3 regions of the Cellvibrio sp. pealriver genome follow, and region 3 is predicted to be linked to each of the others. Evidence: predicted binding sites of a transcription regulator. Region 3 holds the regulator's gene; each other region holds the start of a gene.
What was found. The regulator sigma-54, encoded in region 3, starts transcription at its own class of promoters, with help from an activator protein. The targets are predictions, from matches to a motif close to TGGCACANNNNTTGCNNT.
Positions count from the first base shown of each region.

Region 1: the regulator sigma-54 is predicted to act here: its motif matches at 1,998-2,015, upstream of glgC (glucose-1-phosphate adenylyltransferase).
Region 2: the regulator sigma-54 is predicted to act here: its motif matches at 4,326-4,343, upstream of VC28_RS16095 (PEP-CTERM sorting domain-containing protein).

Region 1 is NZ_KQ236688.1:1,236,343-1,244,373, reverse strand. Features, by position in the region: gene VC28_RS05180 (glycoside hydrolase family 57 protein) at 1-670, opposite strand, end outside; gene glgC (glucose-1-phosphate adenylyltransferase) at 663-1,928, opposite strand; gene glgB (1,4-alpha-glucan branching protein GlgB) at 2,309-4,516, shown strand; gene glgA (glycogen synthase GlgA) at 4,553-5,995, shown strand; gene VC28_RS05155 (ABC transporter ATP-binding protein) at 6,103-7,716, opposite strand; gene VC28_RS05150 (ABC transporter permease) at 7,719-8,031, opposite strand, start outside.
Region 2 is NZ_KQ236688.1:3,683,932-3,691,962, forward strand. Features, by position in the region: gene VC28_RS16075 (ABC transporter ATP-binding protein) at 1-160, opposite strand, end outside; gene VC28_RS16080 (glycosyltransferase family 4 protein) at 190-1,431, opposite strand; gene VC28_RS16085 (glycosyltransferase family 4 protein) at 1,421-2,566, opposite strand; gene VC28_RS16090 (glycosyltransferase family 2 protein) at 2,548-3,477, opposite strand; gene VC28_RS16095 (PEP-CTERM sorting domain-containing protein) at 3,651-4,268, opposite strand; gene VC28_RS16100 (glycosyltransferase) at 4,403-5,539, opposite strand; gene VC28_RS16105 (glycosyltransferase family 2 protein) at 5,591-6,736, shown strand; gene VC28_RS16110 (DegT/DnrJ/EryC1/StrS family aminotransferase) at 6,733-7,869, shown strand; gene VC28_RS16115 (archaeosortase/exosortase family protein) at 7,874-8,031, opposite strand, start outside.
Region 3 is NZ_KQ236688.1:2,387,357-2,395,387, reverse strand. Features, by position in the region: gene VC28_RS10440 (YhdP family protein) at 1-41, shown strand, start outside; gene yjgA (ribosome biogenesis factor YjgA) at 89-607, opposite strand; gene VC28_RS10430 (HPr family phosphocarrier protein) at 709-981, opposite strand; gene rapZ (RNase adapter RapZ) at 1,013-1,882, opposite strand; gene ptsN (PTS IIA-like nitrogen regulatory protein PtsN) at 1,894-2,343, opposite strand; gene hpf (ribosome hibernation-promoting factor, HPF/YfiA family) at 2,438-2,728, opposite strand; gene VC28_RS10410 (RNA polymerase factor sigma-54) at 2,863-4,527, opposite strand; gene lptB (LPS export ABC transporter ATP-binding protein) at 4,732-5,457, opposite strand; gene lptA (lipopolysaccharide transport periplasmic protein LptA) at 5,457-5,945, opposite strand; gene lptC (LPS export ABC transporter periplasmic protein LptC) at 5,992-6,603, opposite strand; gene VC28_RS10390 (KdsC family phosphatase) at 6,600-7,157, opposite strand; gene VC28_RS10385 (KpsF/GutQ family sugar-phosphate isomerase) at 7,194-8,031, opposite strand, start outside.

The DNA of each region.
Region 1 (8,031 bases), 1.2 Mb from region 3:
GACTCATGCATAACTCAATTTGTCCAGCTTCTGCCAATTTGCGATAGCGCGGGCCAATGGAGGCAACGAGCTCACCAATAATGCCCAATAATTCGCGGCGATCATCCATGGTGAAATTACGTTCTTTATTTTGCAGTGCCTGTATTCGGGCATCATTACGGCGCGGAATTTCTGCAATCCAACTCAAGTGATACCACACGCACAAATCAATCAGAAATTGCTCATTGAGATAGCGACTGACGAATGCTTTTTCTTTGAATAGATCAACAATATTGGCTAATTCAAGATAGGCGGGAAAACGTTCAATCATTCGTTGGCGATTTGCACGTAAGTATTTATTTGCCAAATCAACAAACGCCATGGTTCCCGGTTCGGGCAATACCGAGTCAGTTAAGGATGCCAAAACAGCATCCTTAATTTTTCCTTTGCCGGCCAAATGCGCTGCAATTTGCTGCGCGTAATCATCCAGCTGCTCCAATAATATAGGAGCAAAATTGACAACGGCTTTTACTGCTGGCTGCGCCTCAATATGCGCTGCCATATCGACATAATCTTTAATAGCGTGAAGATACGTCCATGGAAAATAATATTCCCCTGTCACAATATCGCGATAATCTGGTTGATGCATATGCCAGAGAAAGACGACCTTCGTTTTGCCATTATTAGCCATTGACTTCATCCTGTCCTAACATGTCGGGAGTGACTAAAACGACACCTTTGGGTGAAACGTGAAAGCGTTTTTTATCCTCTTCCAAATCGTAACCAATAACAGTGCCTTCCGGGATTTTGCAGCGGCGATCTATCAGTGCTTTGCGGATTTTGCAGCGACGCCCTACTTCTACACTGGGAAACAAAACAGAATCTTCAATTTCGCAATAAGAATGTACACGTACGCGTGGGAATAAAAGAGAATGCTTAACAGCAGAACCAGAAATAATGCAGCCGCCAGCAATTAATGAATCCACCGCATAACCGCGACGCCCTTCATCGTTAAAAACAAATTTTGCCGGCGCAACTTGTTCCTGATAAGTCCAGATGGGCCAAGCTGCATCATACAAATCCAACTCCGGTGTAATGCCAGTTAATTCGAGATTGGCCTCCCATAGCGAGTCAACAGTACCCACATCGCGCCAGTATGCATCGCCACCGGAAACCGGATCGCGAAATGGAAACGCAGTAACACGGTGGGTTTTAATCATGGAAGGAATAATATCTTTTCCAAAATCATGCGATGAATTTGGATTGTCACGATCTTTTAATAATTCGCGGAACAATACTTTGGTACTGAAAACATAGATCCCCATCGATGCCAGCGCTTTATCGGGCTTGCCTGGCATGGATTCAGGATTAGCCGGTTTCTCTGTAAATTTTACGATGCGGTAATCCTTGTCCATATCCATCACGCCAAATGCGTGAGCAATTTCCAAGGGAACTTCAATACACCCAACAGTAATGTCTGCACCACGCTCTACGTGTGCAGCAATCATAGTGCCGTAATCCATTTTATAAACATGGTCGCCAGCAAGGATGAGCACATACTCAGGATTGTGACGACGGATAATATCGATATTTTGCAAAACAGCATCGGCGGTGCCGACATACCAGGATTCGCTCAAGCGTTGCTGCGCAGGTAATAGTTCAACAAACTCGCCTAATTCCCCGCCCAAAAATCCCCAACCGCGTTGAACATGGCGATCAAGGGAGTGGGATTTATATTGGGTTAGAACACTAATACGACGAATGCCTGAATTGACACAATTTGAAAGAGGGAAATCGATAATGCGAAACTTTCCACCAAAATGTACTGCTGGCTTTGCCCGCCAATCTGTCAACTGATGTAACCGGGAACCTCGTCCACCGGCGAGAATAACAGCAAGAGTTTCACGAGTAAGACGACTAACAAAACGACCTGAGGTGGGTGTACTCATTACAACGTATTCCTTATGGCTATTGTGTGAAAACAACAAAGAAATTTGTGTCAGTGTTATGACAAGATTGGAGCAATATCAGTGCCAATAAATTGATCTTGCTCAAATCCTTACCAACTACAAATAATTTATGGTGCATTCAATTGCGGTTTTGCTGCCCGCTTTAAATGCAAAATTAAGTGTAGTCTCAAGTTTGGCACCGAATCTGCAAATATCTTCAAACTGATTCTTTTTTTGTAAAAAAATGGTGCAACAAAATGAGGTGATAATGGCTAAGCTAGTAGAACCCAGCGACATGACGATTTTATGTAGCCCAAAAAGTGGGCACGCCTGAAAATTGCGAAATTTCGTGCCAAATAATCCACTAAGGAATCGATTGAATGTTGAATGCCAAACAGGACACCCCTTTATCCCACGAGATGCTGCGCATAGTGACTGCCACACACCATGACCCTTTTGAAGTTCTTGGCCGTCATCCCCTGGGGGCTGCCGCAACAGCCGCAGCCGACACGAGAATCCGCGTCTTTCTACCCGGCGCACGAACAGCTGCGCTCGTCATCAATCAGCAACTACACGCATTGAAACGTATTGAGGGGACCGATTTTTTTGAATGGCAGGGGTTGGCAAAGATCCTGCCCACACACTACCAAGTGCAATGGTTCGATCGCCACAATCAGATGCACACTGAATTTGACCCCTACTGTTTTGCACCACAATTGGGCGATGTAGACATGCACCTGTTTGCAGAAGGTCAACATTGGAACATCTACCAGCATTTGGGGGCGCATCCCCGTGTTGTGGACGGGATCGAAGGCGTGCTGTTCGCAACATGGGCTCCAAATGCAGAGCGGATCAGTGTAGTAGGTGATTTCAATGATTGGGATGGCCGTCAGCATTGTCTGCGTGTTCGCGGTGGTAGTGGCCTTTGGGAGATTTTTATTCCCGGGTTAACAGCCGGTGCCCTGTATAAGTTTGAAATTCGCAATCGCGCTACCGGAGCGGTATTCCTGAAATCAGATCCTTACGGGCAAGCGTTTGAAATGCGCCCGCAAACGAGTTCAATCATCCAGGCTCCATCGACTTATGAATGGTCTGATAACGATTGGATGGATAAGCGTGCCCACTGGGATTGGCAGTCGTCCCCGGTCTCTATTTACGAAATGCATTTGGGTTCATGGCGCCGCGGTTGGGCTGGCGAGTTCATGAACTACCGCGAACTCGCACACCAACTGGTGGATTACATCAAACCACTCGGGTTTACCCATATTGAAATTATGCCGGTAAGCGAACATCCCTTGGATGATTCATGGGGTTACCAAACAACCGGTTATTACGCGCCTACAAGCCGATTTGGGACACCGGATGATTTTCGCTACTTTGTTGATTATCTCCATCAACATCACATTGGCATTATTCTGGATTGGGTGCCGGCACACTTTCCTAAAGACGCTCATGCCCTCGCCCGCTTTGATGGTTCCGCGCTGTATGAACATGAAGATCCACGTCTGGGTGAGCACCGTGACTGGGGCACCTTGATTTATAACTATGGCCGCAACGAAGTCCGCAACTTCTTATTGGCCAACGCCCTTTTCTGGTTAAAGGAATACCACATTGATGGTTTACGTGTGGATGCAGTGGCATCCATGTTACATCTTGATTATTCACGTGAGCCGGGCGAATGGATTCCTAATATCCATGGCGGCAATGAAAATCTGGAGGCAATGACGTTCCTGCAAAAATTAAATGAAGTGTGCCATGGCATGCATCCGGGTGCGCTTGTCATCGCAGAGGAATCCACAGCATGGCCACAAGTGACCCGTCCAACATGGGTCGGAGGGTTAGGGTTTTCCATGAAATGGAATATGGGCTGGATGCACGACACGCTCGAATACATCAGCAAAGATCCTATTCATCGTCAATATCATCACAATCAATTAACCTTCGGCATGATGTACGCATTTACTGAAAACTTTATGCTGCCTTTTTCGCACGACGAAGTAGTTCATGGCAAAGGCAGCATGATCAATAAAATGCCGGGTGATGATTGGCAAAAGTTCGCGAATTTGCGCTTGCTGTACACTTATCTCTATACCTATCCGGGGACAAAATTATTATTTATGGGAAGTGAGTTTGCGCAATGGAGTGAGTGGGCGCAGAGCCGTTCGCTGGATTGGCATTTGCTCGATCATGAGCCGCACCGCGGCTTACAAGCATTGGTAAAAGATCTTAATCACTGTTACACCAATATCCCTTCGCTTTATCAACGCAATTTCCGTGGTGATGGATTTGAATGGATTGATTGCCATGACAGCACGCAATCTATAGTTAGCTACATCCGCAAAAGTGATCACGAATTTACGATTGTGATTTTGAATTTTACACCAGTCACACGTAGTAACTATCGCATCGGCGTACCTGTTGCTGGCTCATACCATGAAATTCTGAATTCTGATTCCAGCTTTTATGGTGGAAGTAATTGGGGCAATAGCAATCCGATTTTTTCACAGGCTGTACCTTGGATGAACCATGCCCAATCTTTGGAAATTAATCTTCCACCCCTTGGTGCATTGATTTTGAAATTGGTTTGAATTGTAATTTTTGATTAGTAACGACAAGGATCACTTATGCAGAAAATTCTATTTGCAACCAGTGAAGTTTATCCACTGATAAAAACTGGAGGGCTTGCTGATGTTTCTGCAAGTTTGCCTCGTGCTCTATTGAAACTTGGATACGATGTAAAAATCTTGCTGCCTGCGTACGCCAGCGTATTGGAAAAAACCACAGAAAAAAGCCTTAAATCCATTGCACAGTTTGAGCTTGAAGGGAACCGGATTAACATTAAACAAACACGCTTGCCGGGAACGAGAGTGACTGTTTGGTTGGTTGATATTTCTGAATTTTCAGAGCGGGCAGGAAACCCTTATTGTGGACCTGATGGCAATGATTGGTACGATAACCATAAGCGTTTTTATTTATTCGCTAAAGTTGCAGAGCTCATTGCACTAAACCAGGTTAACCTGAATTGGCAGCCTGATATTGTGCACTGCAATGACTGGCAGACAGGCTTAATACCTGCATTATTGTCCTTACACCAACAGCGTCCTGCCACTGTGTTTACTATTCATAATCTCGCATACCGTGGTTTATTTTCTTATCAGGCATTTGCTGAACTCAATTTGCCCGATACATTTTGGCACCATGAGCGTATAGAGTTTTATGGGCAGATGTCTTTCATTAAAGGTGGATTGGTATTTGCTGATTACATAACAACCGTAAGCCCGAGTTATGCAAAAGAAATACAACAACCAGAATTTGGTTATGGCCTTGAAGGCCTGCTTCAATACCGTAACGAGGCACTCGCGGGGATATTAAATGGAATTGATTGCGATGAGTGGAACCCTGGTAATGACCCTCATCTCGCTGCTACTTACAACCGTCGAACACTGTCCAATAAAACCAAAAACAAATTGGCATTGCAAGAACGCATGGGGCTGACTGTTGATCACAGCATTCCTCTACTCGGTTTTGTTGGCCGTTTGGTAGACCAGAAAGGCGTAGATCTTATTCTTTCACAAATGAGCCACTTGCTGACATCTAATTTTCAATTGGTCATTTTAGGAAGCGGGTTTCCTCATTATGAACAAACGTTGAAAAATATTGCTATGCAGAACCCGCATAAAGTCGCGGTATATGTTGGTTATGACGAAGCTTTGGCGCATCAGATTGAGGCTGGATGCGATATGTTTTTAATGCCATCTATTTTTGAACCTTGTGGATTAAATCAAATGTATAGCCTGCGCTATGGAACATTACCTATTGTGCATGCTGTAGGCGGTTTGCGTGACACAGTGGTTGAGCGGCAAGCCGATGGTATGACAGCAGATGAAAATGGATTTGTATTTCACAAACCTGAAGGCAAAGAATTGCTCGCTGCAATAGAGCGAGCAACAAAGGCTTATGAACAACCCGATGTGTGGAAAAAAATGCAACTCAATGCTATGGGCAAGGATTTTTCGTGGGAAAACAGTGCAAAATCGTACGGTAAAATCTATACGCAAATAACATGAAATCAGATGCTTCAAATATTATCAGGAAGAAATTTGAAGCATTTTTAATCTTTTCTTTAATTTTTTCTCTCAAAAATAAGGCGATTGAAAACACCTTACTTAAAAAATTAGAGCTTTGGAATTGCCGCCAATAATTGGCGGGTATACTCCTGCTGTGGAGCAGAAAATAATTGCTCTGTATCGCCCTCTTCTACTAATTTTCCATGTTGCATGACTACAATGCGGTCACATAAATAGCGCACGACTGACATATCGTGTGAAATAAACAGCATGGTTAAATTATGTTTTTGGGTTAATTCCAGCAGCAAGGCAAGTATTTGTGCACGAATAGTAACATCCAATGCGGATACAGGCTCATCTGCAATAATGAGTTTTGGCTTTAATGCGATTGCACGGGCAATAGCGATACGCTGGCGCTGCCCTCCTGAAAACTCATGGGGATATTTCTGTATGAAGCGGCGATCTAATCCAACATCGTCCATGAGTGCATTGACTTTACCCAGTACCGTATCTTTTGTAGCAATACCATGAACTAATAATGGCTCGGCTAATGTATCGAATACTGTCATGCGAGGGTTTAATGATGCATAAGGATCCTGAAAAATCATTTGCACATCACGTCGAGTTTTCTTCATGTGAGGTTCGTCTAATTCGAGCAAATTCACGCCATTAAAAAGAATTTCCCCTTCTTGTGCATCAACTAAACGTATTATGCTTCTACCAAGAGTTGACTTGCCCGACCCGGACTCCCCAACCAGACCCAAAATTTCACCATGGCGAATACTAAGACTGACGCTCTCCACACCTCTGGAAAATTTTTTGACTCTATTAAAAAAACTACCTGAATGAGAGGAGAATCCAACCTTTAGATTTTTAACGTCAACTAAAGGTTCAGCATCGGAAAGTGCCGCACTGGCAACAGGTTTGGCTGTGGTCAGTACAGCTTTGAGTAATTTTTGCGTGTATGCCTGGGTAGGCGTATGAAAAATATCAGCAGATTTTCCTTGTTCTATCAGCCGCCCCTTTTCCATTACCAGTACATGGTCTGCCATTTGTGCAGCAACGCCTAAATCATGAGTAATAAAAATAACGGCAAGCTGACGTGTTTTTTGCAAATTTTTTATGAGATCAAGAATTTGTGCTTGTACCGTAACATCCAAGGCAGTGGTCGGCTCGTCAGCAATCAATATTTCAGGCTCTGCAAGCAGTGCCATTGCTATCATTACGCGCTGCCGCATACCACCTGAAAACTCATGCGGATATTGGTCAATACGTGTTTCCGCATCACGTATTCCCACCTCAATTAAAGAGGCGATAGCGCGTTCACGTGCTATTTTTTTATTGGATAACTTATGCTGCAGCAAAACCTCAATCAATTGATCGGAAATGCGCATGTAAGGATTAAGGCTTGTCATAGGGTCTTGAAAAATCATCGCAATTTTATTGCCACGAATACTTCTCAACTCTTTTTCTGACATCGACAGTAAATCTTTTCCGTGAAATATCGCCTGCCCTGACTCTATTTTTCCAGGTGGAGTTGGTATTAATCCCAGGAGTGAATAGCAGGCAACAGATTTACCTGAACCAGACTCTCCTACTATCCCTAAAACCTCACCAGCATTCAGCGTGAAACTTAAATTTTCCACAGCCTGTGTTTGGCCATTGCGTGTATTAAAAACAATACGCAAATTTTTTACAGACAGTAATGGTTGTGTCGACATACTTAATCCTTTGACGCTTTGGGATCTAGCGCATCACGTAAACCATCACCCAAAAAATTGAGTGAGAATAATGTAACTGTCAGTACCAACCCAGGAAAGAGCAGTAACCAAGGATATTCTTCCATGGTTTCAACACCTGTCGATATGAGTGATCCCCAAGAACTTGCAGGAGGTTGAACACCGAGGCCTAAAAAACTGAGGAAGGATTCAAGCAAAATTACACTAGGAATTGTGAGCGTTGTATAAACAATAACAGGACCCAGTACATTGGGAATCAAGTGACGAGATATGATTCGCCACGGCGACAACCCCATG
Region 2 (8,031 bases), 1.3 Mb from region 3:
CCGGATTTGAAATAATGCCAACGAAAGGGGCTACGCTAGCTACCCCCACTACCTGCACTATTGCAGAGAATGCAAAAAATAACTGCAGTAGCAGCATCTTTGTTTTTTCTTCTCTGCTCAGAACGGCGTAAATACTGCGGATGATGCTTAGGATGTACATAGACAGTCAGCGTCCATTATGAATATAAATCAATGGGAAATATCGGATTTCTGTTTTTCGAAAGTCGCTATCGCATTGGAATAGATCGTGCGCATTTTCTGCTGAATAAGCTCAGCTCCCCAGTTTTTATAAGCATGCTCTTTACCTGCTTGTGCAAGTGCTTTTGCATCTATGCTGCCTTCTGCAATCTGGTTAAGCAGGTTAACCAATTCGTCAGTGTCTCCTGGGGGATATAATAATCCTGTTTTTTGGTGAATAACTGCTTCTGATGTTCCTCCTGTATCGGAAGTGACAGTGAGCACACCTAATTGCATCGCTTCTATAAGAGATCCGCCCAATGCTTCAAACCATAACGGTGTTTGTAGTGCGATATCAGCGTAGTGCAATAAATGTAAAACATCATCTCTGTGACCAACTAGCAGCACTCGATCAGAGAGTTGGTGCTCCTGAATTTTTGCTCTTAATGTTTTTTCATACTCTTCATCGCCTTCAAAGCTGCCGGCTAATATCAGTGCAATCTTGGGGTGTTTATCTTTAAGCTGGATGATTGCATCGATTGCAATATGTTGACCTTTGTCGTGACAAATACGTGCCGCATGCAGTATGACAAGATATCCGTTGGCCTTAAATTCTTGTATAAAATTCAGGTTAGATGCTGTTGTTTTGGCGAGAGTTTTTTCAGAGTCAAAGGGAGAGTGGACGACTTGGCATCGATCTCTTGGTAGTGTTTGTAGCAATTCCAGATGCGCTTTCATTAAGTTGGCACTAACAAAAATATAATCATTTGCCCGGCCCAGCATTTTCCCTTCTGCCCAGCGATAATCATCCAAGTGACGGAAATAGTAAATCAACGCAGCTTTTTTGATTGTGGCTAATCTATAAGGCAGGAAATGAGCTCCTCCATTTGCTTGAACTAAGTCGATATTCAAAAACAATGTCTTCATTAGCGTTTGTATAACAACGGAGTATTCGTTGAGTAGATCTAATAGAGCGATAAACTTTAAACCAAAGAAACGCATTAAGTTATTACTGGTGAGTTCTTTAAGTGCTTTGATATGGGCACTTTTTCGTTGGTAGTTGTAAAACGAAAACACACGCTTCGCCGTCACATGTCCGGAGAGCGGTTTGTTATATAGATCTTTAAGTGGGTGATAGTTAATGAAAATAAATTGGAATTCTTGCAGTTCATTGGCAAGATCTACCGCTCTTGCAATTGAGCCGCCCGATGTTTCAACCTGATCAAAAATAAGAATTGTTTTTTTATTCATCATTTGCCCCGCCGATGATATTTGCCATCTTTTCTATTTGCATTGAAACAGAGAAGTTATTTTCAGCGCGCAATCGGGAGCTTCTGGAGAAGTCCTGTGCGAGCGCAGTGTTGCCGCACAAGGACGTTATTTTTTTTGCGAGCTCGACATGATTACCGGGGGTAATAAGAAACCCATTTTTATTATCTTCAATGGTTTCAGAGAGACCTTGTAAATTAGAAACGATCAAGGGCAGTCCGGAAGCCATCATTTCTACACTGGACATGGTGAACGAGTCCCAACCAGTAGAGGCGATAACGCCAATAGTGGAGCTACGCATTAAGGCAGCAATATCGTTGCGATAGCCGGCAAAAGTAACATGGGCTTCTGCGGCCGTGCCAGTTAACATCTCTGTATACGTATTTGCTTCATCACCTTTGTTGCCGCAGAGTACAAAGTGAATATTATTCAGCTGGCCTAGGCTGGCTAAGTGAAGAGCAGCCTTGATAATTGTCCTAACACCTTTGCGTTCTTCCATGTGACCGGAATAAAAGACAATACGATGATTTTCTGGAATGCCCAGCGTGTGATGCGCATAAAAATTTTTGCCGTAATCAGGGTAAAATTTTTCAGTGTCTACACCTAAATAAAGTACTCGAGTAGCGCGATTTGGAACGCCCCTGCCGTGAGTGGCTGTATGGCGCATGGCTTCTGATTCAAAAACAAATAAATCCGGTCTATTTTTTCTTAGTAAAAACTCTATTTTTTTTAGCCAGAGTTTTAAGCCTGAATTAATCCCACTCATACTGGCACCCCAGTAGGAGATTATTTTTTTCACACCATTATCTTTTAATAAATGAATAACGTTAGCTGGATAGCCAAGATCGAATGCAATAACAGTTTGAATATTGTTATTGCGCAAATAAGGAATGAGTGTCTCTGGATTGGGCTTGCGGTAATCGCAATCGATTTTATTTGATGTTTTACTATCCTTTAATCCATTAAAGGACCAAAAAACACGGTCTTCTGAAAATCCGGCACGTAATGCAGCTTGATGAAATACATGTTCCAGTGATGAGATCGCATAGCCGGTGTGTTCCTCGCAGTGGATCATAATCAAAATAGCAGGTGCAGACGCTTTCATGACGATTTCAGCCACAGTTTTATCAGGGTGAGATTTTTGCAGATACACAAGTAGTGATAGAAGCGCGCTGCTTTGTCCATTTTTACTAATGCGAATATAAATTTCAGTGAGGCACTGAAAGAATTGGTTAGTGCGTCAATTAGTAAGCGAACAGGTCTGCCCATCAATTTTTTGCGCGCAGTCAATTTGGCTATATGAAAAGACGAGTGTGCACCATCAACAAAGAGTTTTTTAATATTTTCGCTGGTGTATTCGCGCTCTTTGAGTCTGTGGCCTACGCCTGCGGATGGAAAGTAAATTACCTTGTTTTTGGCCCAAACCATTTTGCGATAGAGCAGAGTTTCTTCACCTGCAGCAAGTTTGCTGCCTTGGCGGCCGAGATTGGGGTCAAATCCTCCCAGTTCAATCAAGAGCGTTTTTCGCACACAAAAATTTTTTCCATAAAATTCACGGTGAATATCATTTATTTCGAGTAGGCTGTCACCGTAATCCAGCCCTACAAAGCAGGGTGTATATTGAGGAAGAAACCACCAAGGTTTTGGTCTATCCCAAATAATACTGATTTTGCTGTAAAGGCAGTCGGGCGATAAGTTACGGATGGTGTTGATATATTCTTTCGTCCAATTAGCGGGAATATCTGCATCATCATCAGTAAATAAAATATATTCGCCTTGGGCTTTCTCCAAGCCAGTATTGCGTGCGTGCGAGAGCCCTTGTTTAGGCTCAAAGTAATAATGAAAATGCGGGTGTCGAGTGGAAAAGTGTTGCGCGATCTGTGCGGTGTGATCCGGCGAATTATTGTCGACAATAATTATTTCGATAAGGCCTGGTTCAGGCTGATCCATAGTCGCCAATTGATTCATGGTGATTTCTAATGAATCGGCGTTGTTGTAAGTGCATAGCACTATGCTGATAAGCGGTTTCATTTCCCTGGTCGTCTGCGTAGGCATTATTGAGTTTTCGCCGTTAATATTTATGCGAAAGTGTTATTTGTGAGGCGGGGAATTCTACCACAGGGATTAATAAGAGTTTGTTGCAATGCCAAATCCACACAATAAAAAAAGGCACCCAAGGGTGCCTTTTTCTTCGAAGCAGCTAATTATGCTTTTTTAGCTTGACGACGACGGGACAATCCAAGACCCATCAGGCCAAGACCGAGCAGAGCAAAAATACCTGGTTCTGGAACTTCCAGTGCTTTAACAGAGAATTCGTCTCTTGCACCGCCAGCCCAGAATTTGATTTCATCAACAGTGATGCCACCAACAACGAAGGTTTGTTCGCCGTTAGCTTGTGATGAGTTGATACCGTAGAAGGTCAGGGTTGGAGCAACTTGTACGCCGCCAAACCACAGTGACAAATGGCCAACCTCGCCTTTTACGAGGTCACTGCCGTCGCCGCCTTCATTGTCCTTGTTGAACAGGTCAGTAACTTTGATTGATTGCAGAGCGGTTGGGCTTGCAAACAAAATTCTGATGTATTCAGCGCGATCAATTTCATCAATTTCACCGCCAACAACGCCCAAACCGTCTTGAGGGTCAGCGGCGAATAACAGTGAACCAGCTGGGCCTGCGATAGCAGTAACGCCGCCGACGGTGTGGCTTGGTTGGTTGTTAGCAGCTGGAGTCCAGGCTGCTGAACCGAAATCGATAATGAGTGCGTTTGCTTGTGCAGCTGCGAACAGTGCACTTGCGGCGAAAAGCTTGCTAATAAGTTTCATTGTCTATCTCCATGATAAGTGAGTGTTTGGCGACCAACCTGGGTCGTTAGCGAGGCTAATGCATAACCTGTGCCACATCACAAAATCCTTTTTAATCAATTGCTTGTGTATTGATTTAATTTGGTGGTGTAAAGCTATTCGACATTTCTATGGTTAAGCTCGAAATAAAGCTGTAGTGTGCGTCGGGCATTTTCCTCGCTGGTATAAGTGGTGTTGAGTTGGGTTTTGATGGGGTGTTCAAATAGCTGTAACAGAGTTTCGCTATAGCCATTCACGCTGTGCTCAGTGACCAGTAACTGAGGGTAATCAGCGAGAACTTCACGTAGTCCCCCTACACTGTGAGCAACCAGCGGTTTGCCTAGCGCAAGTGTCTCCAGTGCTGTCATGGGGGTTCCCTCATGATCAGAGCACATCACAATAATGTCTAGTGCTGCAATGGCTGCTGTTGAATCGGTTCTGTGGCCGTGAAAGATCATCGCTTCGCCAAGGCCCAGCTGCTGCGCTTGAATGGTTAGCTCGTTTTTTAGCTTCCCATCACCGATAACGTGAAATTTCAATTTATATTTTGGATGTGAGTGTAGGAGCTGGCTGGCGGTTTGTATAAACAGGTCGACCCGCTTGACAGGCTCCAGGCGTCCGACGATACCGATATGAATGTGCTCTTCTGCCTGTGTGCGGATATCGGAGGCTGGTGTTAGCGCGGCAAGCGAGCGGTTGTCGATGCCGTTTTCGATAATGTGTATGTGTTTGGGTGGAAATCTATCGGTAAGCTTGTGCGCGAGATCTTTTGATACTGCTATGACAGCATCCTGGGCATATTTTCCGGTGAGGTCATCTAGCCAGACAATCAGGCGTTTCAAACCTTGCGGTTTGTGTTCGGGGGCTCCATGGGTTGTGCGCAGTGATGTGATTCGTCGCCAGGGAAAGAGGTTGGCTGCGAGATTGGCAATACTTGCCAATATGTTTTCTTTTTGGCGATGGGTGTGAATCACATCCGGGTTTACAGCTTTTATCACTTTGATAAGCCTGCCGATAATACCAATGCCGGATATATGCTGTTCATCAATAATTTCGATAGAAATGTTTGCGTGTTTAAGTTTGTTTGCAAGCTCACCATTGTTCATTAACACAACATGTAGGTCGCAATGATGTTTAAGGGCGCAGAGAAGTGTAAATGCCTGAACTTCTGCCCCAGCCCATAGGTCACCAGAAATGATGTGCAAAACCTTGATATGTGGGGTTAAAATCGGCGGGGTTGCATGTTTTTGCATGGTGTCGGTGTCTTCAGCGAATTTTGTTAGGGATAGTTTACAGAGGTTAAAATGTTAACATTTTTGTTTTGGTTGTTTTGTATCGCGGCGCTTTATAGTTATTTTATTTATCCGCTGGTGTTACGCGTGTTGGTGGCAAGGAAGGGCGTGAAAACCAATGCTGCAGTAGTCTCTTCATCGACAGCTGCCAGTGTTTCATTAATTGTGACTGCGTATAATGAAGAGTTGAGGGTAAGGGCAAAAATAGAGAACAGTTTGCAATTAGAATTTGATGCATCGGCATTTGAAATTATTGTTGCTTCCGATTGTTCTTCTGATGCTACTGATGAAATTGTGCGTGAATATGCTGATCGGGGTGTGCGTTTGGTGCGTGCGCCAGAGCGTTTAGGTAAGGAGCATGCTCAGCAGTGCGCTATTGAAAAGGCGAGCGGCGAAATTTTGGTGTTTAGTGATGTTGCAACAGAAATTCCTGCCGATGCGATTAAAAAGTTAGTCGCTTATTTTAATGATCCTAGTGTAGGAGCTGTGTCCAGTGAGGATCGCTTCATTAGTCAGAATGGCACGGTGGCTGGTGAGGGCGCATATGTAAAATATGAAATGTGGCTGCGGCAGCAAGAATCCCGATTGGCTGGATTGGTTGGTCTAAGTGGTTCTTTTTTTGCTGTTAGAAAATCGCTGTGTAGTGATTGGGATATACATTCACCTAGTGATTTTAATACTGCATTGAATACTGCAAAGGCAGGGCTAAGGGCAGTGACTGCCCCGGATGTGCTTGGGTTTTATCAAGACTTGAAGGATCCATCAAAAGAATATCAGCGGAAAATAAGAACTGTTATTCGCGGTATGACAGGATTGTCACGCCATGCGGAGGTGCTGCGTTTTGGTAAATTTGGATTTTTCTCCTTTCAGGTAATATCACACAAATTAATGCGCTGGTTAACTCCGTGGTTTTTATTGGCGTTATTTTTGACGAATGCATTGATCGCCGACGATGGGGTATTTTATTTTTTAACCTTCTTCGCGCAATTGGTATTTTATTGCGTAGCAGTAGTTGCACATTTTTTGCCAAACCTTCAGTCCATTTCAATCATTAAACTGGTGTACTTTTTTGTGCAAGTAAATATTGCCTTGCTAGATGCTGGAATTAAATTTATTGCTGGTCAGCGTATGACAACCTGGAAGCCTTCTGCGCGATGATTTGGTATGGTGATCTTGCTCCTGTAGGGAATCGTATTTCGCTTGAATCACGCGAGGAGTGCCTACTGGAAAATCAGTTTGGTAATTATCAATATTGGCTTGATTCCGGTACATCAGCGTTGGCGTTAGCGTTGCTTGATGCCAAAGCGAATTTTCCTGATATTGATAAGCCGCGCGCAATCATTCCAGGCTATTGTTGCCCTGATCTGATTGCTGCTTGTGTGTATGCGGGTGTTGAGGCGGTAGCAGTTGATATTAGTCCTAACGATCCATCCTATGATTTGGCGCAGTTGCGATTGCATTTGGATTCACAAGTTATTGCGATTATTGCAGTAAACTTTTTAGGAATTAGTGAGCGTTTGGATGAGCTGTCTAAGCTTATCGCTGATTTGCATTTGCGTACGCGTGTGATAGAAGATAATGCGCAATGGTTTCCAGAGGAAATTGGCCGCGCGCAGTTTAAATCTGATTATGTAACCTTTTCTTTTGGTCGCGGGAAGCCAATAAGTTTGTTGGGAGGTGGATTGCTTTGGGCAAAAGAACCTGTTGCGGCGAATGCTGCAGCTCACATTGAGCCGTCGGTACATTCTTCCTTCACGCTAAAATTGAAAATTGCAGCGTATAACTTGTTGCTTAAGCCCCAGTTTTACCAATTGTTAAATCGTAATCCTTGGCTTCATTTGGGTGAAACTCGCTATGTGCCGCTCGAAAAAATTGAGGCTCTCGATGCTTACAGGCGCACGTTACTGAGCGTAAATTTTACTCGTTACAGTAATCGAGAAAATCGGCTGTCACAATTTATCAATAAAACAGTGATCGATTGTGGTGTGCAGACGCTTTCTGATCATTGCGCTTCTCGTCAAAAACGATTATTGCGTTATCCCTTGTTGTGCCCGGATAGCGAGAGTCGCGATAGATTGCTTTTAGAGTTAAGTGCCGCTGGCCTTGGCGCTTCACCAATGTATGCGGCAGCTATTGATCAGATTGCCGGTGTGGATGGGTTGGTGATTGTTCCCCACGCATTAGTTAATGCTAAAAACTTTGCTGGGAGATTTATGACATTGCCAGTCCATGAGCAGGTTACGCAGGCGTATCTCGCGCGTATATTGGCTGCTTTGTCCTCCTTTCGTTAGGAATTCAGCCCTGCGGAATACTGATTACAGGCAGGGCTCTAATTAATTTATCCAGTTCGTTTTGACAGTTATTCGAGCAATTTGCTTGCGCTACTAATAATCCGAAATATTTGTCACCCATAGCATTTGCCATGATTTGCAAAAATTTTGCAGCGATATACT
Region 3 (8,031 bases):
ACAATCTGCGCACTCCCGATGATCCCAGTATTCAAAAATAAAGGCACCCTCAGGTGCCTTTATTTTTGAATGTCAGTTAGACAAATCACTAATCCTGTTTTTCCAGTTGGTCGCGGATAAAGCCAAACAATTTGCGCGCACTCGCTGGTGGCTTGTTTTCTTCGCGCTCTTTTTGCGCACTGCGGATCAACTGGCGCAGGTGCTGCACATCAATACCTGGGCAGGATGTCACCAATGTCTGGAAAATTTGCTTATCGCCTTCGATTAACAGATCGCGGTAGCGTTCAACTTGATGTTGGCGATGTACGTACTGGTCGCTGCGGTTTTGCATTTTATCGACCGCAGCCTGGATTTCTTCGTGATTGCCTTCGCGCATCAGCCTGCCGATGTACTGGATCTGGCGGCGGCGCGCATCCTTAAGTGGCATTTTGCGTGCGAGATAGATGGCATCCAATAGCTCCTCACTTAAGGGAAGCTGTGCCAGCTGCTTTTCATTCATATTGATGAAACTTTCACCCAATGCTTGCAGCGCATGCATATCGCGCTTGACCTGCGATTTGCTCAGGATGTAATCATCTGGGTTGATATCGTCGTAGTTGTAAACCATGGTAATGCGGTCGCGGTTGAATCAATAAAAGGGCGCGCAGCTTAGAGGAGTTGCTGCCGAACAACAACCTCTGCGTGGCTATTTGTTAAACAATAGGTGATTTATTCGCCTTCTTCAAAGCGATCTGCAATCAGTGCGCGTATCGCATTCATTGCTGCTTCTGCATCATCGCCTTCGGCGCTGACTTGCAAGCAGGTTCCACAGCTGGCGGCAAGCAGCATCAATGACATTACGCTTTTGGCATCCGCCCAATTGCCTTCCCCCACTCGCGCCATGATTTTGGCCTGAAATTGGTTGGCCAGCGTAGCGAGCTTGGCGGCGGCACGGGCATGAAGGCCGCGCTTGTTAATAATGTCGAGAGTGTCAGTAAACATTGCCGGGGTCTGTGTTTGGTTCTTGAAAGTTTTAGTGTTTCTTGTGCTTGTTGATATCGCGATGACGCACTTGTACATCGTGGAAGCTTTTGTCGAAATGCTTTTGCAGTCGCTCTGCCAGATAAACCGAGCGGTGCTGCCCGCCGGTACAGCCAATCGCAATCGTAATGTAGCTGCGGTTATTGGATTGATAGCGCGGTAACCAGCGCGTCAGGTAATGTTCGATGTCTTCATACATCTCCTTAACGGTTACCTGCTCCTCCAAAAATTCAATAACGTCAGGATCTTGCCCGGTTTGTGGCCGCAAAGTCGGTTTCCAATGCGGATTGGGCAGGCAGCGTGCATCAAATACCAGGTCGGCGTTTACTGGCACACCGTGTTTGAAACCGAAGGATTCAAACAAAATTGCCATGGTGGATTCGCTACGACCAACGACTCGTTCTTTGACCAGATCGCGCAATTCGTGAAGGTTTAAATGACTGGTGTCGATCACCTGATCCGCACAATCGCGGATGGGCTCCAATAATTGCTGCTCGGCATTAATTGCCTCTGCCAAACTGGTGTGTTTGTCAGACAGTGGATGCTTGCGCCGGGTTTCACTGAAGCGTTGGATCAATACCGATGGCTGTGAATCCAGGAAAAGTGTGCGAAAGGGCAGGTGTGCTTCCTTCAGAGTGCTGATCATCTGCGGGAACATGGCCAAGTCCTGCCAGGCATTGCGCACATCTATGCCAATCGCAAAGCGATGTTGGTCATCTTTGTGAATCTGGATTTGCGCAACGAGCGCAGGTAGCAGGCTGACGGGAAGGTTGTCGATACAGTTAAACCCCACATCCTCAAGAACATGGAGTGCTGTACTTTTGCCTGAACCTGAAAGGCCGCTGACAATTACCAGATGCATATTGAACCCGCTTACGTCATTAAGGCTGCTTGGAAGAGCGCTTCATTGCTGGATGCGGCGCGCAAACGCTGGCGGTAATCCGCATTATTCAGTGCTGCTGCCAGTGCTGCGAGGGTTTGCAGATGTTCGCTGTGCGCATCTTCCGGCACCAGCATGGCAAATAGAATATCGACAGGTTGGGAGTCGATTGCATCAAAGTCGATAGGATCGGCAAGGGTGATCAATGCGCCCACTGTGCCGCTACAGTTTTCAACACGACAATGTGGAATGGCGATCCCGTGACCAATACCTGTGGAGCCAAGTCGCTCGCGTCCAATTAACCGGCGGAACAATTCGTCAGCATCGATATCGGGAATGTCTTGGGCGATGGTGTTGGCAAGTAACTCCAGCGCGCGTTTTTTACTGCCACCGTCTACGCCGCAGAGTGTGCGGCCGGGGCTGATGAGGGATTGGATTTGCATAAAAAAGTGATGCTGGGCATCTCCCTGATCGATGGCGACTGGTGCCAAAGCAACCAGTGCGCATCATATGGTTAACGTCAGTGCACGCATCGCCCTAGCGATGGCTGCGCATTTTCTCTTTGTGTTTAATTAATTGGCGATCGAGCTTGTCGGCCAAGGCATCGATGGCAGCATATAAATCTTCATGAGTTGCATCGGCGAATAAATCTTTACCACTGACATGAATAGTGGCCTCTGCTTTTTGGATCAGTTTATCTACCGAGAGTATGACATGGGTACTCGTAATGCGGTCATGATGGTTGCTCAAGCGCTCCAGTTTGCTGGAAACGTAATCTCTCATTGAATCGGTAACTTCTACGTGATGACCGCTGATATTTATTTGCATAGATACTTCCTCTCGCTAGAAACAAAACGGTTACGGTTAGGTAACCTCGCATTACATCCATGAATTTTTTGTCCGAACTATTAAATGTACCTGAAACTTTTCAGTAAGTTCCCAATGTGATCATCTGCATCAGGTTAAATTGTTTTGCGCTCATTCGATGGTGGAATGTTGAGCGATTCGCGATATTTGGCAATAGTACGGCGCGCGACTTGTATACCTTGCTCGGCGAGCAAGTCGGTAATTTTGCTATCACTCAACGGTTTTTTTGGATTTTCCGCGCTGACCAGTTTTTTGATGATGGCGCGGATTGCTGTTGAAGAACATTCTCCGCCGCTGTCGGTACTGACATGGCTGGAGAAAAAGTATTTCAGCTCAAAAATACCCTGCGGGGTATGCATGTATTTTTGTGTGGTGACACGTGAAATAGTGGACTCGTGCATTTCTACAATTTCAGCAATATCGTGCAACACCAGCGGTTTCATCGCCTCAGGACCGTAATCCAGAAAGCCACGCTGTTTTTCAACAATACAACTTGCCACCTTGAGTAAGGTCTCGTTGCGGCTTTGCAAACTTTTCAGGAACCAACGGGCTTCCTGTAAATTGTCTTTGAGGAAGGTGTTGTCGCTGCTGGAGTCGGCACGCTTTACCATAGAGGCGTAATCAGCATTGATACGCAAACGCGGCGCAATATCCGGATTCAGCTCCACAATCCAGCGGCCATCGCGTTTTTCTACAAATACATCGGGCACAACATATTCGGTGTCGCCACTGGCAATAATATCGCCCGGACGCGGATTCAAACTCTGGATCAGGGCAATCGCCTGACTTAACTCAGCTTCCTTTAGCTTGGTGCGGCGCATCAATTGCCGGTAGTCGCGGCTGCCTAGCACCGGCAAATATTGTTTGACGATTAATTTTGCCGAATCAAGCAATGGCGTTTTTGGATCAAACTGCTGCAGTTGTACCAACAGGCATTCGGACAGGTTCTGGCTGCACACACCACATGGGTCAAATTGTTGCAAGAGTTTTTGTACGGCAACAACTTCGTCCAGTTCCAGGTCATCGAGATCGCTACCCATCCCTTCAAAGATTTCCTCGATACTGATGGAGAGCATGCCGCTGGGCTCCACTGCATCGATGATGGCCATAGCCAGAATGCGATCCCTGTCTGACATAGGGGTCAGGTTAAGTTGCCACATCAAATGATCGTAGAGGGAGTCAGTGGCAGCACGGCGGCTTTCAAAGTCGCTATCTTCGTTGTCGTAATTGCTGGAGCTGCTGCTGGATGAGGCTTGATAGACATCATCCCAGCTTGTATCCACGGGAAGGTCGCTGGGAATAGAGTCGCTCCAGTCACCGCTATCGGCGCTAAAACTTTCCCCTTCACCATAAACATCGGTATCGCCTATGGATTCACTTTCCCTGAAAGTGTCGCTTTCACCAAAACTATCGCTTTCATTGTAGTTATTGTCGTTGTTGTAACTATCAGCGTAGTTATCGGTGCTCGCGGAGAAATTGTCGCTGGCAGTAAACTCTGCGCTGTTATCGGTACCGCTTTCTGCTGCAATTTCCAGCTGGCGGTCATAATCCGCTTTGTCTTGTTCGCTGCCTTCGTAGTCACTGTTTTGCGTGGGAGAATCGAAGCTATCCTCAACCTCCAACATGGGGTTGGAATCGAGCGCTTCCTGGATCTCCTGTTGCAGATCCAGAGTTGATAGTTGTAACAAGCGGATTGCCTGTTGCAACTGTGGGGTCATGGTCAGCTGTTGGCCGAGTTTGAGCTGGAGAGATTGCTTCATTGTACGGACGACAAACCCTTAAACGCAGGATGAAAAACATCGGTATACGTGGAGTTTAGTCAGGGTTTGCGCCTCAAGCAACAAGCTTAAGCAAGCTTTATGCCTAATGTATAAAGAATGTTACTTGTCAAGTTGTTTGTGTGTGACTAAACGCGCAGGGAATGGGCAGTTTGTAACACCGGAAATCCCGTCTGAAAGTAGGGTTTAGAGGCGGAAATGCTCGCCCAGATACACTTCGCGCACTTTGTTATTGCTCAGCACAGTTTCAGCATCACCTTCGGCGATGATGTGCCCTTCACTGACGATATAAGCTGTTTCGCAGATATCCAGTGTTTCGCGCACATTGTGGTCGGTAATCAGTACGCCAATCCCACGGTCTTTCAAGTGACGGACAATCTCTTTGATGTCATTGACCGAAATAGGATCAACACCGGCGAAAGGTTCATCGAGCAGGATAAATTGCGGATCTGTCGCCAGTGCGCGGGCAATCTCCACGCGGCGGCGCTCACCGCCGGAGAGGGCCATACCCAGGCTATCGCGGATATGGGTGATATGAAATTCGTTGAGCAGTGATTCCAGTTTTTCATCACGCTGCTGGCGGTTGAGATCCTTACGGGTCTCAAGAATTGCCATGATGTTATCCGCCACGCTCAGCTTACGGAAAATAGACGCCTCTTGCGGGAGATAGCCAATACCTGCACGGGCGCGTCCATGAATGGGCAGTTGGGTTATATCTCGCTCGTCAATCAATACGGTGCCGTTATCGGCAGGCACCAAACCAGCGATCATATAAAAACAGGTGGTTTTTCCTGCGCCGTTGGGGCCAAGCAATCCGACGATGCTGCCACTTTCCACCGTGATGGATACATCAATAACCACTTTGCGTTTTTTGTAGCTTTTGGCGAGATGGCGTGCGTGCAAACTGGGCATTACTGCGCATCCTCGGCTTTTCCGGCTTTGGGTGGGATCACAATTTCGATGCGCTGCCCCTCACCGCCGCTACTGTTGTTGTTACCTGCGGCTTTCATTACTTCTTTGACTAAATCGTAATCAATGTGTGGGCCGCTCATTACCGCACCGTTTTGCTCAACAGAGGCATCTTCAATCAGTACCAGATGTTCATTGCTGGGGGTGTAGGTAATTTGCTTGGCGGCGGCAGTCACTATGCCTTGGTCTTTTTCCGGTTGTTGCTGAAAGCGTGCCGGATTGCCTGTTGCAATCATCTTTTCGACGCTGCTGTCGGGATTGGTGTGAATCACAATAGAATCGGCGGAAATGATAAGTGACCCTTGCTGGATTTTGACCGAGCCAGTGTAGGTCGCCACTCCGTTCTTCTGGTCTACCGTGAGGTTATCAGCAGAGCCGCGGATGGTTTCGTTTTTGTCGCTGGGTAATGCGAGGCTTGTGGTTGGGGACATTATTGCCGCCAACATGAGCGTCAAAGGAGATAACCAATAGCGTAATTTAGCGGGGATCATAAACTGCCTTAACCTGGGATCTTAACTGAAGCCGACTTTGCGCCAGGTCGGCATCCATACCTAGTGCATCTATCTGACCTTTGGCGCTGCGCATCTTAACAGCTTTGTCGGTTTCCGCGAATTGTTCACTGGCGCGCACTTGCAGCTCACTGGTGGTGATTTGTATCAAGCCCTGGGTGGGCGTTTGCTGTTGGATGAGCACGTTATCGAGCAGGCGGATCAATTCGCCGTTTGCCTCACTGCGCCCGGTATTGGCGGTAACTTGCCATGGCGCTTTGGTGTCTGTGTCGTAAAACATCATCATGGGCTGCTCAATCAATGTGTAATCCTGAGCCGATGCACCCTCTTGTTGCAGTTGAAAATGGGTTACCTGTGGCGTTGATAGCTGGTAGTGAAGCTTGCCGGTGTTATCAAATTCGCGTGTTTCCACTTCTTTCATGTAGATGTTGGGAAAGCTGCTTGGGTCATATTCATATCCAACCAGCTCTTCTTTTTGGCGCAGTGAAAATGCAAAAAAGCAGATCACCAGTACAAAAGCCAGTATCCAGGGACCGGGTACATATTGATGTACACGATACGCGCGGGTTAACAGGCTCATAGGGATGCATCTGCCAGATAAGGTGCAAGTGCGGTATCGAATGTACCTTGCGCCTTCATGATGAGGTCACAGGCTGCACGCACGGCACCTTCGCCGCCGCGTTCCCGGCTTTGCCAATGGGCGCGCTCAACCACGCTGGAGTGGGCATTTGCCACTGTCAGTGCGAGACCCGCGCGGGTCATAACGGCCAAGTCTGGCCAGTCATCTCCCATAAACGCGATCTGCTCAAGCGCTACAGGATGCTCCTGCAAAATGTCTTGTAGTGCCTCCCATTTGTCCTCGCGCCCTTGCACCAATATCGTTATCCCCAGATCGCTTGCGCGGCGGGCGACCAGATTGCTGGTGCGGCCAGTAATAATGCCGACTTTAACGCCGGTTTTTTGCAGTGCTTTGATGCCCTGTCCATCCAGTGTGCTGAACGATTTGAATTCTTCCCCTTGGTTGCCGAAGTAAAGACGCCCGTCGGTGAGTACTCCGTCCACATCCAGCAGCAACAGTTTGATGCGCGCAGCGCGTTCATGTAATTCGGTTTGGGTACAAAAATCGGGGTTCATTCAGGCGTGTCCAAGTGCAATGATTGGCTGGGTCAATCAAATAATGCCTGCACGCAGCAGGTCATTGATTTTTACGACACCGACAAGTTTTTTTTGTTCGTCGGTAATGAGTAAAACGTTAATTTTTGCTTGCTCCATTAACGCCAGCGCTTCTGCAGCCAGCGTGTTGTCGCGCAGCATTTTGGGGTTAGTGTTCATCAATTCACCCACTGTTGCAGTGCGGATATCAACACCTTTGTCGATACTACGGCGCAAATCACCATCGGTGAAAATACCGAGCAAATCATTACCTTCCATCACTGTCGTCATGCCAAAACCTTTGTCCGACATGACCATCAATGCGTCCAGCATGGGGGTGTGCGCAAACACACGGGGAATATCGTCGCCAGTGTGCATGACATCCGCGACACGCAACAACAATTTGCGCCCCAGTGCGCCGCCGGGATGAGAGAAGGCAAAATCTTCTGCAGTAAAACCGCGCGCTTCCAGCAATGCGATTGCCAGTGCATCCCCCATGACCAGCGTGGCAGTTGTACTGGATGTTGGTGCCAAGTCCAGAGGGCACGCCTCATGTAAAACGCTGATATCCAGATTGACTTCAGCCACTTCGCCCAGAGTCGATTGCGGATTGGCGGTCATGCTAATGATTTTGACACCGGCACGTTTCAGTAGTGGCAACAAAGTAACGACTTCACTGGAAGTGCCGGAGTAAGAGATCGCAAGCACTATGTCGTTTTTGGTGATCATTCCGAGATCGCCGTGGCTGGCTTCGCCTGGGTGGACAAAAAACGATGGGGTTCCAGTGCTCGCCAGAGTAGCGGCGATTTTTTTGCCAATATGGCCGGATTTGCCCATGCCGGTGACAATTACTCTG